2 regions of the Streptomyces venetus genome follow, and region 2 is predicted to be linked to the other one. Evidence: riboswitches for the same ligand, from Rfam matches in the RefSeq annotation. Region 2 holds a riboswitch; the other holds the start of a gene.

What was found. Region 2 has a riboswitch for S-adenosylmethionine ahead of ABEA82_RS32275 (aminotransferase class V-fold PLP-dependent enzyme). Riboswitches for the same ligand answer to the same signal wherever they lie in the genome.
Region 1: it holds a riboswitch for S-adenosylmethionine, as region 2 does, so the genes downstream of both, thrC (threonine synthase) here and ABEA82_RS32275 (aminotransferase class V-fold PLP-dependent enzyme) in region 2, are expected to answer to the same signal.

What each region holds. Positions count from the first base shown of each region.
Region 1 is NZ_BAABET010000005.1:471,633-478,959, reverse strand. It holds gene ABEA82_RS19275 (alpha,alpha-trehalose-phosphate synthase (UDP-forming)) at 1-1,084, opposite strand, end outside; gene ABEA82_RS19270 (glucosyl-3-phosphoglycerate synthase) at 1,158-2,102, opposite strand; SAM riboswitch class I at 2,258-2,413, shown strand; gene thrC (threonine synthase) at 2,432-3,718, shown strand; gene ABEA82_RS19260 (ubiquitin-like small modifier protein 1) at 3,805-4,080, shown strand; gene ABEA82_RS19255 (cold-shock protein) at 4,529-4,732, shown strand; gene groL (chaperonin GroEL) at 5,065-6,687, shown strand; gene ABEA82_RS19245 (NADH:flavin oxidoreductase) at 6,870-7,327, shown strand, end outside.
Region 2 is NZ_BAABET010000012.1:5,204-12,530, reverse strand. It holds gene ABEA82_RS32295 (NYN domain-containing protein) at 1-720, opposite strand, end outside; gene ABEA82_RS32290 (hypothetical protein) at 758-997, opposite strand; gene ABEA82_RS32285 (rhomboid family intramembrane serine protease) at 1,157-1,909, shown strand; gene ABEA82_RS32280 (Lrp/AsnC family transcriptional regulator) at 1,906-2,187, shown strand; gene ABEA82_RS32275 (aminotransferase class V-fold PLP-dependent enzyme) at 2,210-3,577, opposite strand; SAM riboswitch class IV at 3,726-3,842, opposite strand; gene trpD (anthranilate phosphoribosyltransferase) at 3,915-4,979, opposite strand; gene qcrB (cytochrome bc1 complex cytochrome b subunit) at 5,106-6,728, opposite strand; gene qcrA (cytochrome bc1 complex Rieske iron-sulfur subunit) at 6,725-7,327, opposite strand, start outside.

The sequences.
Region 1 (7,327 bases), on a different contig from region 2:
CCAGCCGGTACGCGGCCAGTGAGCGGGCGAAGTCGTCCTTGACGTGCAGGACGACCGGGGTCCAGCCCGGTGTCCCGTACTCGGCGTTGATCTCGTCCGCCAGCCGCTGCACCTCCGCCGTGTAGTCCCGGTACACCGCGAGGTCCTGCCGCGACGGGTACGCGAAGGCGACGTGCACCACCCGCTCGCGCCACTCGGCATGGGTCTCCAGCAGCCGCCGGTAGGCGAGCAGGCCGCGGACGATGTTCTTCGACAGCTCGGTGCGGTCGACCCGGACGATGGTGCGTCGGCCCTCGCCGATCTCCTGGCGGAGCGCCACGATCCGCTCCTCGACGTCCTGCTCGTGCGCCCGCTTGCGCAGGAAGTCCGCGTCGGCCCCCAGCCCGTGCACGCCGATCCGCGTGCCGCCGAGCCCGCCGGCGAACCGCTCGGCGCACGCCTCGAACGCGTCCGCCCAGCGCCGTGTGAGGAAGCCCAGCCGGTCCGCGCCCAGCATGCCGCGCAGCACCTGCCCGGCCACGTCGTCCGGCAGCATCCGGAAGTACTCGGGCGGCGCCCACGGCGTGTGCGAGAAGTGGCCGATGCGCAGGTCGGGCCGCAGCTCGCGGAGCATGCCCGGCACCAGCGTCAAGTGGTAGTCCTGCACCACGACCGCCGCGCCCTGCGCCGCCTCTTCCGCCAGCGCCTCGGCGAACGCCCGGTTGTACGTCTCGTACGACGTCCACTGCCGCCGGAACTCCGCGTCGAAGACCGGCTCCAGCGGCGTCTGGTACAGCATGTGGTGCACGAACCACAGCACCGAGTTCGCGATGCCGTTGTACGCGTCCGCGTGCACGTCGGCCGGGATGTCCAGCATCCGCACGCCGTCCTCGCCGACGCCACGCCGGACCGCCTCGCGGTCGCCGTCGGACAGCGCCGAGCACACCCACAGCGCGTCCGCGTCCGAGCCGATCGCGGAGAGCCCGGAGACCAGCCCGCCGCCGCCGCGCTTGGCGTTCAGCGAACCGTCCTCGCCGACCGTGTAAGAGACCGGGCCGCGGTTGGAGGCCACCAGCACCTGGGCAGCACCGTACGTTGAAGCCATAAGCCTCAACCTAGCCCGGCCAGGAAACGCTCAAACGTACGGACCTGCCCCACCCGGCCGAAAACGGCCCCGGTCAGGCCGCCCGCCGCGCCTGGTACTCGGCGATCTCCACCATCGGCGGACGCTCCTCGGTGTCCACCGAGTAGGTACGCGGCTCGAAGCCGTCCTCGCCCCGCTCGAACTGGGTCAGGGACGGCCGGACCAGGTGCCCGCGGGCCAGCCGCAGCTGGGCCGTGCGGTAGATCGCGGCGGCCATCCGGCCCAGCGCCTGCCCGTCCTGGTGCCGGTGCTTGCGCACCCCGACGTCCACCTGGGCGAGTGCGTCGAGCCCCACCAGGTGCAGGGCGTCGACCAGCATGCCCAGCTCGACGCCGTACCCGACGGGGAACGGCAGCTGCTCCAGCAGCGAGCGGCGGGCCGCGTACTCGCCGCCGAGCGGCTGCACGAACCCGGCCAGCTGCGGCCAGTGCATGTTGAGCAGCGGCCTGGCCATCAGCTCGGTGACCCGGCCGCCCTGCCCGCTGGCGCCCCCCAGGGGGCGGTCGTACATGCCTTTCACCAGGTCGACGTCCGGGTCGGTGAGCAGCGGGCCCACGATCCCGGAGACGAACTCGGACGAGAAGTCCCTGAGGTCGGCGTCGACGAAGCAGACGACGTCCCCGCTGGTCGCGAGCAGCGCACGCCACAGCACCTCGCCCTTGCCGGGCACGGCCGGCAGGCGCGGGAGTATCGCGTCCCGGTGCACCACCGTCGCGCCCGCGGCGGCGGCCACCTCCGACGTACGGTCGGTCGAGCCCGAGTCGACGACGACCAGCTCGTCGACGAGCGGGACCTGCCGCATCAGGTCGTGGCGGATGACGGCGGCGATGTCGCCGACGGTCTCCTCCTCGTTGAGCGCGGGCAGTACGACGCTGACCGTCTGGCCCGTGCGCTGCTTGGCTGCCAGTATCTGGTGGAGCGGGCGATCGGCCGCGGACCAGGAACGGGTGCTCAGCCAGCGCTCGACTTCTTCCAGCACCGTGGCGCTCCTCTGGGTTCTCTCGGCGGGACGGACCTGTGATCCATCTCGCGGTTCGGACGACTATCTCAACTGTCCTGGTCGTCGGTTACAGTCTTGAACAACGCGGGTGACCAACGCATGTCCGGGGTCAACCGCTGTTTACAACCACATACAGCTCATCCAGAGGGGCAGAGGGAAACGGCCCGATGAAGCCCCGGCAACCCTCCAGTCGGTACTCGTAGGTCACTGGCGACCACTTCGCGAGGCTCCCGACTAGGGAAGGTGCCAAATCCGTCTCACGGCGAGATGCGTCGTGAGGAAGATGAGGAGAAAGGGCCTCGCCTCATATGGCTGCGCAGACTGTTGCAAGCACCACGAACACCACCGTCGACCTCGGCCCCGCCGCCGCCCTGAGCTGCCGCGAGTGCGGCCACCGCGTGCCCCTCGGCCCGGTCTTCGCATGCGAGGAGTGTTTCGGCCCGCTGGAGATCGCCTACGACTTCTCGGCCTACGACACCGAAGAGCTCCGCAAGCGCATCGAGGCGGGCCCCGCGAACATCTGGCGCTACGCCCCGCTGCTGCCGGTCCCGGCCGACGTGGCGGACAAGCCGAACATCAACCCGGGCTGGACCCAGCTCGTCAAGGCCGACAACCTGGCGCGCGAGCTCGGCGTCGACGCGGGCAAGCTCTTCGTCAAGGACGACTCCGGCAACCCGACGCACTCCTTCAAGGACCGCGTCGTCGCCCAGGCCCTGGAGGCCGCCCGCGCCTTCGGCTTCACCACGCTGTCCTGCTCCTCCACCGGCAACCTCGCCGGCGCGGTGGGCGCGGCGGCGGCCCGCGCCGGCTTCCGCTCCTGCGTGTTCATCCCGCACGACCTGGAGCAGGGCAAGGTCGTCATGGCCGCGGTCTACGGCGGCGAGCTCGTCGGCATCGAGGGCAACTACGACGACGTGAACCGCTTCTGCTCGGAGCTCATCGGGGACCCGGCCGGCGAGGGCTGGGGCTTCGTCAACGTCAACCTGCGTCCGTACTACGCGGAGGGGTCGAAGACCCTCGCGTACGAGATCTGCGAGCAGCTCGGCTGGCAGCTCCCGGACCAGCTGGTCGTGCCGATCGCCTCCGGCTCGCAGCTCACGAAGATCGACAAGGGTCTTCAGGAGCTGATCAAGCTCGGGCTGGTCGAGGACAAGCCGTACAAGATCTTCGGTGCGCAGGCGCTCGGCTGTTCGCCGGTGTCGACGGCGTTCAAGGCCGGGCACGACGTGGTCCGCCCGCAGAAGCCGGACACCATCGCCAAGTCCCTGGCGATCGGCAACCCGGCGGACGGGCCGTACGTGCTGGACATCGCGCGCCGTACGGGTGGTGCGGTGGAGGACGTGAACGACGAGCAGGTCGTGGATGCGATCAAGCTGCTCGCGCGGACCGAGGGGATCTTCGCGGAGACGGCCGGGGGTGTGACGGTGGGTGTTGCGCGCAAGTTGATCGAGAACGGGGTGCTCGACCCCACCAAGACCACTGTCGTGCTCAACACCGGGGATGGTCTGAAGACGCTGGACGCGGTGGCGGGCACGGGGCTGACTGCGACCATTCGGCCCAACCTGGACTCGTTCCGGGATGCCGGGCTCGTCTGATCGTTGTTCGCTGCGGGCCGGTGGGGGGCTGGTCGCGCAGTTCCCCGCGCCCCTGAGGGCGATTCCCAACTGGAGGTTTTGAAGTCATGAGCGTCACCGTCCGCATCCCCACCATCCTGCGTACCTACACCGGCGGTCAGGCCGAGGTGTCCGCCGACGGGGCGACCCTCGGGGAGGTCATCGCCGATCTCGAGAAGAACCACACCGGGATCGCCGCCCGCGTCCTGGACGACCAGGGCAAGCTGCGGCGGTTCGTCAACGTGTACGTGAACGACGACGACGTGCGGTTCGAGCAGGGTCTTGAGACGGCGACGCCGGACGGTGCCGGCGTGTCGATCATCCCGGCGGTCGCCGGTGGCTGAACCGGCCGACCGGCTTGATTGTTACCCGGAGTAACGCCGGTTACCGAGAGTTCATCGAATTGCCCCCTCCGTGAGAGAAGCGGAGGGGGCAATTCTGTGTGGTTGAGCGCGGTACAGTTGGGGAACACGCTCCCGATCTCGTGATCGTGAGCCCTGAATTCCTGCCGCGCGCCCGACAAGATGTAGCCAAAGTGTGAGTGTCTTTCGCGGCTTTTGTTCCCTTTGTGTGGCCCGACTTGCCCTGAAGTCACACGAATTCTCCCCACATTCCGGATGCCGCGCGTCCGGAATTCTCGTCCGATTGACCTGTTGCAGACGGCAGTTGGACAGATACATTCAGCCGCGGTCGACGCGTTCCGGCGCACGCCCCCAATCCGTGGGGGGTGAGGTCTGACCCGGATCCGCGAAGTGCGGGTCTGTGCAAGGGCCAGTAATAGGGGAGTTAGGCATGGCTCAGGGCACCGTCAAGTGGTTCAACGCGGAGAAGGGGTACGGCTTCATCGCGGTCGACGGTGGTGCGGATGTTTTCGTCCACTACAGCGCGATCCAGATGGACGGGTACCGCACCCTTGAAGAGGGCCAGCGGGTCGAGTTCGAGATCTCGCAGGGCCAGAAGGGCCCACAGGCCGACATGGTTCGCGTGGCTGCCTGAACGCGCGACCACGACAGACCGCAAGCGGCAGGTCTTCTCTGAAGGGCCCGTACCCCCCGGGGTACGGGCCCTTCGGCCTGTTCGAAAGGGCTGCCGGGCGGTGTTCGCGGGTGGCTGACGGCCCCGCCCGATCCACGGGAGGCGCTTGCACTCGCCATGCCCGAGTGCTAATCATTGCGTTAGCACTCTGAAGGTGAGAGTGACAACGTAAGGACCGGGTCGGTGAGGCCCGCAGGCCGGGTGGGAAGGAACCACGAGGCTGGCGAGCCGTCCGTCGCGGGCGCGGGCGCGGTCCGAAGTAATCACCCCCAGTCCTGGAGGGACCACTTCACATGGCCAAGATCATCGCGTTCGACGAGGAGGCGCGGCGCGGCCTCGAGCGCGGCATGAACCAGCTCGCGGACGCCGTCAAGGTGACGCTCGGCCCCAAGGGCCGCAACGTCGTCCTCGAGAAGAAGTGGGGCGCCCCCACGATCACCAACGATGGTGTGTCCATCGCCAAGGAGATCGAGCTCGAGGACCCGTACGAGAAGATCGGCGCCGAGCTGGTCAAGGAAGTCGCCAAGAAGACGGACGACGTCGCCGGTGACGGTACGACCACCGCGACCGTTCTCGCCCAGGCCCTGGTCAAGGAGGGTCTGCGCAACGTAGCCGCCGGCGCCAACCCGATGGCCCTGAAGCGCGGTATCGAGCGTGCCGTCGAGGCCGTCTCCGCCGCCCTGCTGGAGCAGGCGAAGGACGTCGAGACCAAGGAGCAGATCGCCTCCACGGCCTCCATCTCCGCCGCCGACACCCAGATCGGCGAGCTCATCGCCGAGGCCATGGACAAGGTCGGCAAGGAAGGCGTCATCACCGTCGAGGAGTCCCAGACCTTCGGTCTGGAGCTGGAGCTCACCGAGGGTATGCGCTTCGACAAGGGCTACATCTCGGCGTACTTCGCCACCGACATGGAGCGTATGGAGGCCGTCCTCGACGACCCGTACATCCTGATCGCGAACTCCAAGATCTCGAACGTCAAGGACCTGCTCCCGCTCCTGGAGAAGGTCATGCAGTCGGGCAAGCCGCTGCTGATCATCGCCGAGGACGTCGAGGGCGAGGCCCTGTCGACCCTGGTCGTCAACAAGATCCGCGGCACCTTCAAGTCCGTCGCCGTCAAGGCCCCGGGCTTCGGCGACCGCCGCAAGGCGATGCTGCAGGACATCGGCATCCTCACCGGCGGCGAGGTGATCTCCGAGGAGGTCGGCCTCAAGCTGGAGAACGCCACGCTCGACCTGCTGGGCAAGGCCCGCAAGGTGGTCATCACCAAGGACGAGACGACCATCGTCGACGGTGCCGGCTCCGCCGACCAGGTCCAGGGCCGCGTCAACCAGATCCGCGCCGAGATCGAGAACAGCGACTCGGACTACGACCGCGAGAAGCTGCAGGAGCGCCTGGCGAAGCTCGCCGGCGGTGTCGCGGTCATCAAGGCCGGTGCCGCCACCGAGGTGGAGCTCAAGGAGCGCAAGCACCGCATCGAGGACGCCGTGCGCAACGCCAAGGCGGCCGTCGAGGAGGGCATCGTCGCCGGTGGTGGCGTGGCCCTGCTCCAGGCCTCCCAGGTCTTCGAGAAGCTGGAGCTCGACGGTGACGAGGCGACCGGCGCCAACGCCGTGAAGCTCGCGCTGGAGGCCCCGCTGAAGCAGATCGCCGTCAACGGTGGTCTCGAGGGCGGCGTCGTCGTGGAGAAGGTCCGCAACCTCACCGTCGGCCACGGCCTGAACGCCGCGACCGGTGAGTACGTCGACATGATCGCCGAGGGCATCATCGACCCGGCGAAGGTGACCCGTTCCGCGCTGCAGAACGCCGCCTCCATCGCCGCGCTGTTCCTCACCACCGAGGCCGTCATCGCCGACAAGCCGGAGAAGGCCGCCGCGCCCGCCGGCGGCGGCATGCCGGGCGGTGACATGGACTTCTGATCCGCCTGACGGCTGATCAACGTCCTTGCCGAGGGCGGCACCCCCTGTTCCGACAGGGGGTGCCGCCCTCGGGCGTGTGCGGGATCACAGCACGGGCGGGATGCCGTGGCGGGGCGGGGCTGTTGGAATGTGCATCCAATGCGTATGCACATACTGACCGGTACCTCCCGAGGAGTCCCCACGTGACTGTCTCTGCCTCCGCCGCATCCCGCGCCGCCGAGATCCTGTCCCGGCCCGTTTCGCTGGGCGGTCTGACCGTCCCGAACCGGATCGTGATGGCACCGATGACCCGCATGTTCTCCCCGGGCGGCGTCCCGGGTGAGGACGTGCTGTCGTACTACGCGCGCCGCGCCGCCGCCGGAGTCGGCCTGATCGTCACCGAGGGCACCTACGTCGGCCACGACTCGGCCGGCCAGAGCGACCGCGTCCCCCGCTTCCACGGTGAGGAGCAGCTCGCGGGCTGGGCGAAGGTCGCCGAGGCCGTGCACGCGGCGGGCGGCACGATCGTGCCCCAGCTGTGGCACATCGGCATGGTCCGCAACCAGGGCGAGCCGCCGGTCGCGGACGCCCCCGCCGTCGGCCCCTCCGGGCTGCGCATCGGCGCTACGGAGCCCACCGGCAAGGCCATGACCCAGGCCGA
Region 2 (7,327 bases):
GGCCTCGGTCTCCCCCAGCCGGGCCTTGAGCCGCCGGGCCTCGCTCTCGGCGGCGGACACCTGGGCATGCCCCTCGGCGCGTACGGCCTCGGTCTCGCGGTGCGCCTTGCGCAGGGCCGCCTCGCCGCGCTTGACGTCGCTGACGGCGGCGCGGAGCTTGCGGTGCAGCGCCTCGGTCTCCTTCTTGGCCGAATCCAGCTCCGCGCGCAGCCGCTCGGTCTCGGCCCTGGTGTGTTCGCGGGCCCGCTCCAGCTCGGCGCGCAACCGCTCCAGCTCGGCCCGGCTCTCCTCGTCGGCGCGCTCGGCGTCGGCCCGCTGGGCCTCCTCGCCGGCGGCGGTCACCAGCTTCACCCAGCCGAGGGGCCGCAGTACGTAGGCCGCGGCCGCCACGTCGAGCGGGTCCGCGGCCGGGGGCGGGGAGCCTGAGTCGAGAGCGCCGGTCAGCTCCGGCTGGGTCTCTCTGAGCTTCTCCCCGATGCGCTGGCGGAACAGCGGATCGGTCTCCAGCGCGGCCGCCATCGCGTTGCCGGCGAACTTGGTCCGGCGGTTCGGAGCGAACCGGGCGTACTGCCGGAGTTGCGCGGGCAGCTCGCCGACCGTCAGCGAGCCGAAGCCGTCGGAGACGATCTGCACGACCCTGCGGCGCACACCGTCGGGCAGCGGACGGTCGAGCACCTCAGCGGCGCCGTCGCCCGGCCCCCCGCCTGTGGTCTCCGCCATCCGTCACACCCCAATGCCTGTGCGGGGCCAGCTCCCCTCAGGAGCCGGCGCCCGGCCTGTCCACGAGTTCCACCTGGTCCACCGCGTTGCACCAGCGGCAGCGCACCGACTCGATGGTCTCACTGAGCACCTCGCGCTCCTCGACCTTCGGCTCTCCGGCCAGGTCGAGGTGGACGTACTCGACGACCTTCGACGAGCGGGTCACGTCGAACCGCGTGAGGTTGCCGCAGAGGGTGCAGCGCCACCGCGTCTCGGCGGTCGGCAGGGGAACCGTCATCGTGACCTGTTCTCTTTCCTTCTAGTGTCCGTGACGCCACCGGCATCCCCGGTGCGTGTGGCTCGTAACCCTACGGCCTGCCGGGTCGTCGCCGCCCACGCGTCCACGGCGGCGAGGCGGTCTGGGCTGTTGCGTCCGGTTACGTCATGCTCTGTATTCATGATCAGCAAGTGGAGTGCGTCCCTCGTCCGGGCCGGCCGAGCGGTCAGGGGGTCGTCGGCGCCGGTGACGTACTCACTGATCGCCCTGTGCTGCGTGCTCTTCCTGGCCGGCCCCGCCGCGGGCCTGAACCCGGCCTATGGCACGGGCGACGACCTGCTCGCCGCCCAGCGGGCCTGCTTCCGTCGCTGGGGCGTGATCCCCGCAGAACTGTTCGAAGGGTCCGCCGCATCGGCACTGACCCCCGCGACCGCGCTCTTCGTCCACGGCAGCTGGGTGCACCTGCTCGGCAACATGCTCTTCCTCTACGTCTTCGGGGCGATGACCGAGGAGCGGATGGGCCGGGTTCAGTTCATCCTGTTCTACGTCGGCTGCGGCTACCTGGCCCTGCTGGGCTACGCCGTCGCCAACGCGGACTCCGAGCAGTCCCTGGTGGGGGCGTCGGGGGCGATCTCGGCGGTCCTCGGTGCATTCCTGTACCTGTTCCCCAGGGCCCGGGTGACCAGTCTCCTGCCGTTTCTCTTCTTTCTGCCGGTGCGCTTCCCGGCCTGGGTGGTGCTGCCCTTCTGGGCGGCGCTGCAGTGGCTGGCGGCGGGGCGGGCCTCGGACGGCCCGGGCGTGGCCTACCTCGCCCACCTGATCGGATTCGGTCTGGGCTTCGGCTACGCGTCGCTCCGCTACGGCCGCCCGACCAGCCCCACTAGAGTGAAGGCCGCCCCTGCTCCGGCCTCCGAGGGAGAGAACAAACCGTGATCACCGCGATCGTCCTCATCAAGACCAGCGTGGACCGGATCCCCGAGATCGCGGAGTCGATCGCCGCGCTGGACAGCGTCAGCGAGGTCTTCTCCGTCACCGGCACCTACGACCTCATCGCGATGGTCCGGGTGCGGCAGCACGAGGACCTGGCCGAGGTCATCCCCGGCCGGATCAGCAAGATCCCCGGCGTCGAGGGCACGGACACGCACGTGGCGTTCCGTACCTACTCGCAGCACGACCTGGAGGCGGCGTTCTCGATCGGGCTGGACAGCTAGGCCCTGTCGTTCGGCTACCGACTCACGCCGACGTGTCCGGGACGCAACGGCCGTCCTCGGTGCGGTAGTTCCACCGCGCGCCGTCCTGGACCAGCTCCCGCACGGCGTCGACGAACCGCTCGACGTGCTCGTCGGGCGTGCCCGCGCCGAAGCTCACCCGGATCGCGTTGAGGGACTTCTCGCCGGGGGCCGCCTCCGGTGCGCCGCACTCGCCCTGGGTCTGCGGGTCGCTGCCCAGCAGCGTCCGCAGGAGGGGGTGGGCGCAGAAGAGCCCGTCCCGCACCCCGATGCCGTACTCGGCGGAGAGGGCGGCGGCGAAGTGGGAGCTGTTCCAGCCCTCGACGACGAAGGAGAGCACACCGACCCGCGGGGCGTCGTCGCCGAAGAGGGAGAGGATCCGGACCTCCGGCACCCCGGCCAGGCCCGCCCGCACCTTCTCGATCAGGTACTGCTCCCGCGCGACCAGCTGGTCGAATCCGGCCTCGGTGAGCGCCGCGCAGGCGGAGGCGATGGAGTAGGCGCCGATGACGTTCGGCGATCCGGCCTCGTGGCGGGCGGCGGTCTCGTGCCACTCCACGTCCACTCCCCCGTCCGTGCGCCGGGCGACCTTGCGGCTGGCGCCGCCGCCCGCCAGGTACGGCTCGGCCTCGCGCAGCCAGTCGGCACGCCCGGCCAGGACGCCGGAGCCGAAGGGCGCGTACAGCTTGTGCCCGGAGAAGGCGACCCAGTCGACGTCGAGGTCCGCGACGGACACGGGGTGGTGCGGGGCCAGCTGGGCGGCGTCGAGCACGATCCGGGCGCCATGGGCGTGCGCGGCCGCCGCCAGTTCCTGTACGGGCCACAGCTCGCCGGTGACGTTCGAGGCGCCGGTGACGCAGACGAGGGCCGGTCCGTGAGGCTCCCGGTCGGCGAGGGCGCGCTCCAGGGTCTCGACCGCCTCGCGGGGGCTGCTCGGGGCGTCGAGGTAGGTGACCCGGGCGTTCCGCCAGGGCAGCAGCGAGGCGTGGTGCTCGGTCTCGAAGACGAAGACCTGGCAGCCGGCCGGAAGCGCGTCGGCGAGCAGGTTGAGGGAGTCGGTGGTGGACCGGGTGAACACGACCTGGTCGCCGTCCCGGCAGCCGAGGAACTCCGCGACCGTCCGGCGGGCGTTCTCGAACAGGTCGGTCGACAGCTGGGACAGGTACCCGGCACCACGGTGGACGCTGCCGTAGTACGGGGCGTAGGCGGCGACGTCGTCCCAGACCCGCTGGAGGGCCGGGGCGCTGGCGGCGTAGTCGAGCGCGGCGTAGGTGACCTCGCCTCCGGTGACGAGCGGCACGGTGACGTCCCGTCCCAGAACGGGCAGCGGGGCACAAACGGACTGGTCGGCGGCGACGGTGGAGACAGACATGGGTGAACTCCCGTGAAGGCAGGTGGAATCCGCCCGCGAGCCGGTACGGCGGTACGCGTACGGCTACCAGCGGGGGTGAAAGGAAAAGGGGGTGCGGAGGCGGGGCTCTGCGGCCCTATCGCATTCGCTGGTTCACGGGAAACTCCTCGTCACGCGCTTGCCACAGACCTCGCTGCCTGCAGCCCGGTCTTCACCCGGGGCACCCCGCCACGGACGGAGGGTTGCCGGACAGTCGGCCGGGGCCTCATGACTGTCACTCATGACCTGCTCAGGAACCTACGGGAAAAGATCGGCGCCCCGCAACCCGAGTCCGGATCGCGGGACGCCGAGGGTTTTGCTACGCGTTGCTCGCGGCCACCCAGCGCTCCAGCGTGCGCTTCGCCGCCCCGGAGTCGATCGACTCGGCGGCCTTCGCCATCCCGGCCGCGATCTGCTCGGCCAGCGGCGTCCGCGCCGGCTCCAGCGCCACCAGCGCCGCCGCCGAGTTCAGCAGGACCGCGTCGCGCACCGGGCCGGTCTCGCCGTCCAGCAGGCGGCGGGCGACCTCCGCGTTGTACGAGGCGTCCGCACCGCGCAGGGCCTCCACGGGGACCAGTTCGATGCCCACGTCGCGCGGGTCGAAGGACTCCTCGGTCACCTTGCCGTCGCGGACGACCCACACCCGGGAGGTGGCCGTGGTGGTGAGTTCGTCGAGACCGTCGTCGCCGCGGAAGACCAACGACGAGTGGCCGCGCTCGGCGAAGACGCCCGCGACGATGGGTGCCATGCGCGGGTCCGCGACCCCGACGGCCTGGGCGCGCACCTTGGCGGGGTTGGTCAGCGGACCGAGGACGTTGAAGATCGTCCGGATGCCCAACTGGCCACGGGCGGCGCCCACGTACCGCATCGCCGGGTGGAACTTCGCCGCGAAGCAGAAGGTGATCCCGGCCTCCTCGGCGACGGCGGCCACCCGCGGTGTCGGCAGTTCCAGATTGACGCCGAGCTTCTCCAGGACGTCCGAGGCCCCTGACGCCGACGACGCGGCCCGGTTGCCGTGCTTGACGACCTTCGCGCCGGTGCCGGCGATGACGATCGCGGACATCGTGGAGATGTTGACGGTCTTGGCTCCGTCGCCGCCGGTGCCGACGATGTCGACGGTCGGACCCGGCACCTCGATGACGTTCGCGTGCTCGTACATCGCCCGGACGAACCCGGCGATCTCCTCGACCGTCTCGCCCTTGGCGCGCAGCGCCACCACGAACCCGGCGATCTGCGCGTCCGTGGCCTCCCCGCGCATGATGAGGTCCATGGCCCAGGCGGTGTCGTCGGCGGTCAGGTCGCGGCGGTCCAGCAGGCCGTTCAGCAGGGCCGGCCAGGTGCGGCCCGCCGCGGTGTCGCCTCCAGCGGGGGTCACAGCGCTCATAAGCCGCTCCTGGGTCGTCGTACGTCACGTAAAAGCTGTGGTCTCACCCTATCCAGCCCGGGACACCACGAAGGGCCCCGTCCGAACACCGGACGGGGCCCCCTCTGTGGCGTGGCGAAGCAGTGATCAGTGGTGGCCGTGGCCGCTCGTGATCTCCCGGTACTCCTCGGCGGTGGGCTTCGGGATCTGGGCGCCCTCGCCGTAGTAGGACTCGCTGAGCTTGGCGCGCAGCTTCTCGGAGCCCTTCACCTTGCGCTCGACACCGTTCTCGTCGACCGTCGGGCCGATCTCGACCGGCTTGTACTGCTCGTGCGCGGTGAGCGTGTACATCTGCTCCTGGCTGAGCGGCTCGTGCACCTCGATGAACTCACCGTGCGGCAGGCGCTTGATGATGCCCGACTCGCGGCCGTGCAGCACCTTCTCCTTGTCCCGGCGCTGCAGGCCGAGGCAGATGCGCTTGGTGATGATGAAGGCGATGACCGGCCCGGCGAAGAACCCGATCCGGACGAACCAGGTGACCGAGTTGATCGACAGGTGGAAGTGGGTGGCGACGATGTCGTTGCCACCGCCGATCAGCATGATGATGTACGCGGTGACCCAGGCGACGCCGAAGCCCGTGCGCGTCGGGGCGTTGCGCGGCCGGTCCAGGATGTGGTGCTCGCGCTTGTCCCCGGTGACCCACGACTCGATGAACGGGTAGAGGGCGATCATGCCGAGGAAGAGACCGAAGACCACCAGCGGGATGAACACACCGAGGACGAGTGTGTGACCCCAGAGGTTGATCTCCCAGCCCGGCATCGCGCGGATCAGACCCTCGGCGAAGCCCATGTACCAGTCGGGCTGGGCACCGGTCGACACCTGGTCGGGCCGGTACGGGCCCAGGACCCAGATCGGGTTGATGGTCGCGAGGCCGGCGAGGGCCGCGATGAAACCGAAGACCAGGAAGAAGAAGCCTCCGGCCTTGGCCATGTAGACCGGCAGCAGCGGCATGCCGACGACGTTCTTGTTGGTCCGGCCGGGACCCGCGAACTGGGTGTGCTTGTGGTAGAAGACCAGGATCAGGTGGCCGACCACGAGCCCGAGCATGATGCCCGGCAGCAGCAGGATGTGGATCGAGTAGAACCGGGCGACGAAGTCGGTGCCCGGGAACTCCCCGCCGAACAGGAACATCGAGATGTACGTGCCGACGATCGGCACGGACAGGATCGCGCCCTGCGTGAAGCGGACACCGGTGCCGGAGAGCAGGTCGTCCGGGAGCGAGTAGCCGGTGAAGCCGGTGAACATGCCCAGGACGAACAGCAGGAAGCCGAACAGCCAGTTGATCTCACGCGGCTTGCGGAACGCGCCGGTGAAGAAGACGCGCATCATGTGCACGAACATGCCGGCGAGGAAGATGATCGCCGCCCAGTGGTGGATCTGCCGGATGAGCAGACCGCCGCGGACGTCGAAGCTGATGTCCAGGGTGGAGGCGAACGCCTCCGACATCAGCTGCCCCTGGAGCGGGACGTAGCTGCCGTGGTACTCCACCTCGTTCATCGACGGGTGGAAGAACAGCGTCAGGTACACACCCGTCAGGATGATGATGATGAAGCTGTAGAGGCAGATCTCACCCAGCATGAAGGACCAGTGGTCCGGGAAGATCTTGCGCATGTTGGCCTTGGCCAGGGAGTAGATCCCGAGGCGGCCGTCGGCCCAGTCGGCGACCCGCTCTCCGGCGGGCGCCTTGCGGCGTGTCTGTGCAGTGCTCATCCGCGCTCCCAGAAAGCAGGGCCGACGGGCTCTTCGAAGTCGCTGAGCGCCTCGAGGTAGCCCTCCTCGTTCACGCCGATGCGGAGCTGCGGCAGGGCGTGACCGGCGGGACCGAAGATCACTCGGGCACCGTCGGAGAGGTCGAAGGTGGACTGGTGGCAGGGGCAGAGCACGTGGTGCGTCTGCTGCTCGTACAGGGAGATCGGGCAGCCGACGTGGGTGCAGATCTTCGAGTACGCGACGATGCCCTGGTGCGACCACTCGAGCTCGCGCTTGTCCTTGATGTTCTCCGGCTGGATCCGGACGATCATCAGGGCGGCCTTGGCGATCTCGTTCTGGAAGTCGTGGTCGTGCTCCTCCAGGCCCTCGGGCTTGGCGAAGGTCAGCGAGCCGACCGCGACGTCCGCCGGGCGCAGCGGCTCGTTCGTGTTCATGTTGACGAGCAGCTTGCCCTTGGACCACAGCGTGTGGCGCAGCTTGTCCTCGGGCAGCGGGCCGAGGTCGCGCAGCAGCACGACGCCGGAGAGCGGCACCAGCGTGAGCGCGCCGAACATGGTGTTGCGGATCAGCTTGCGGCGGCCGATCGCGGACTCCTTGGC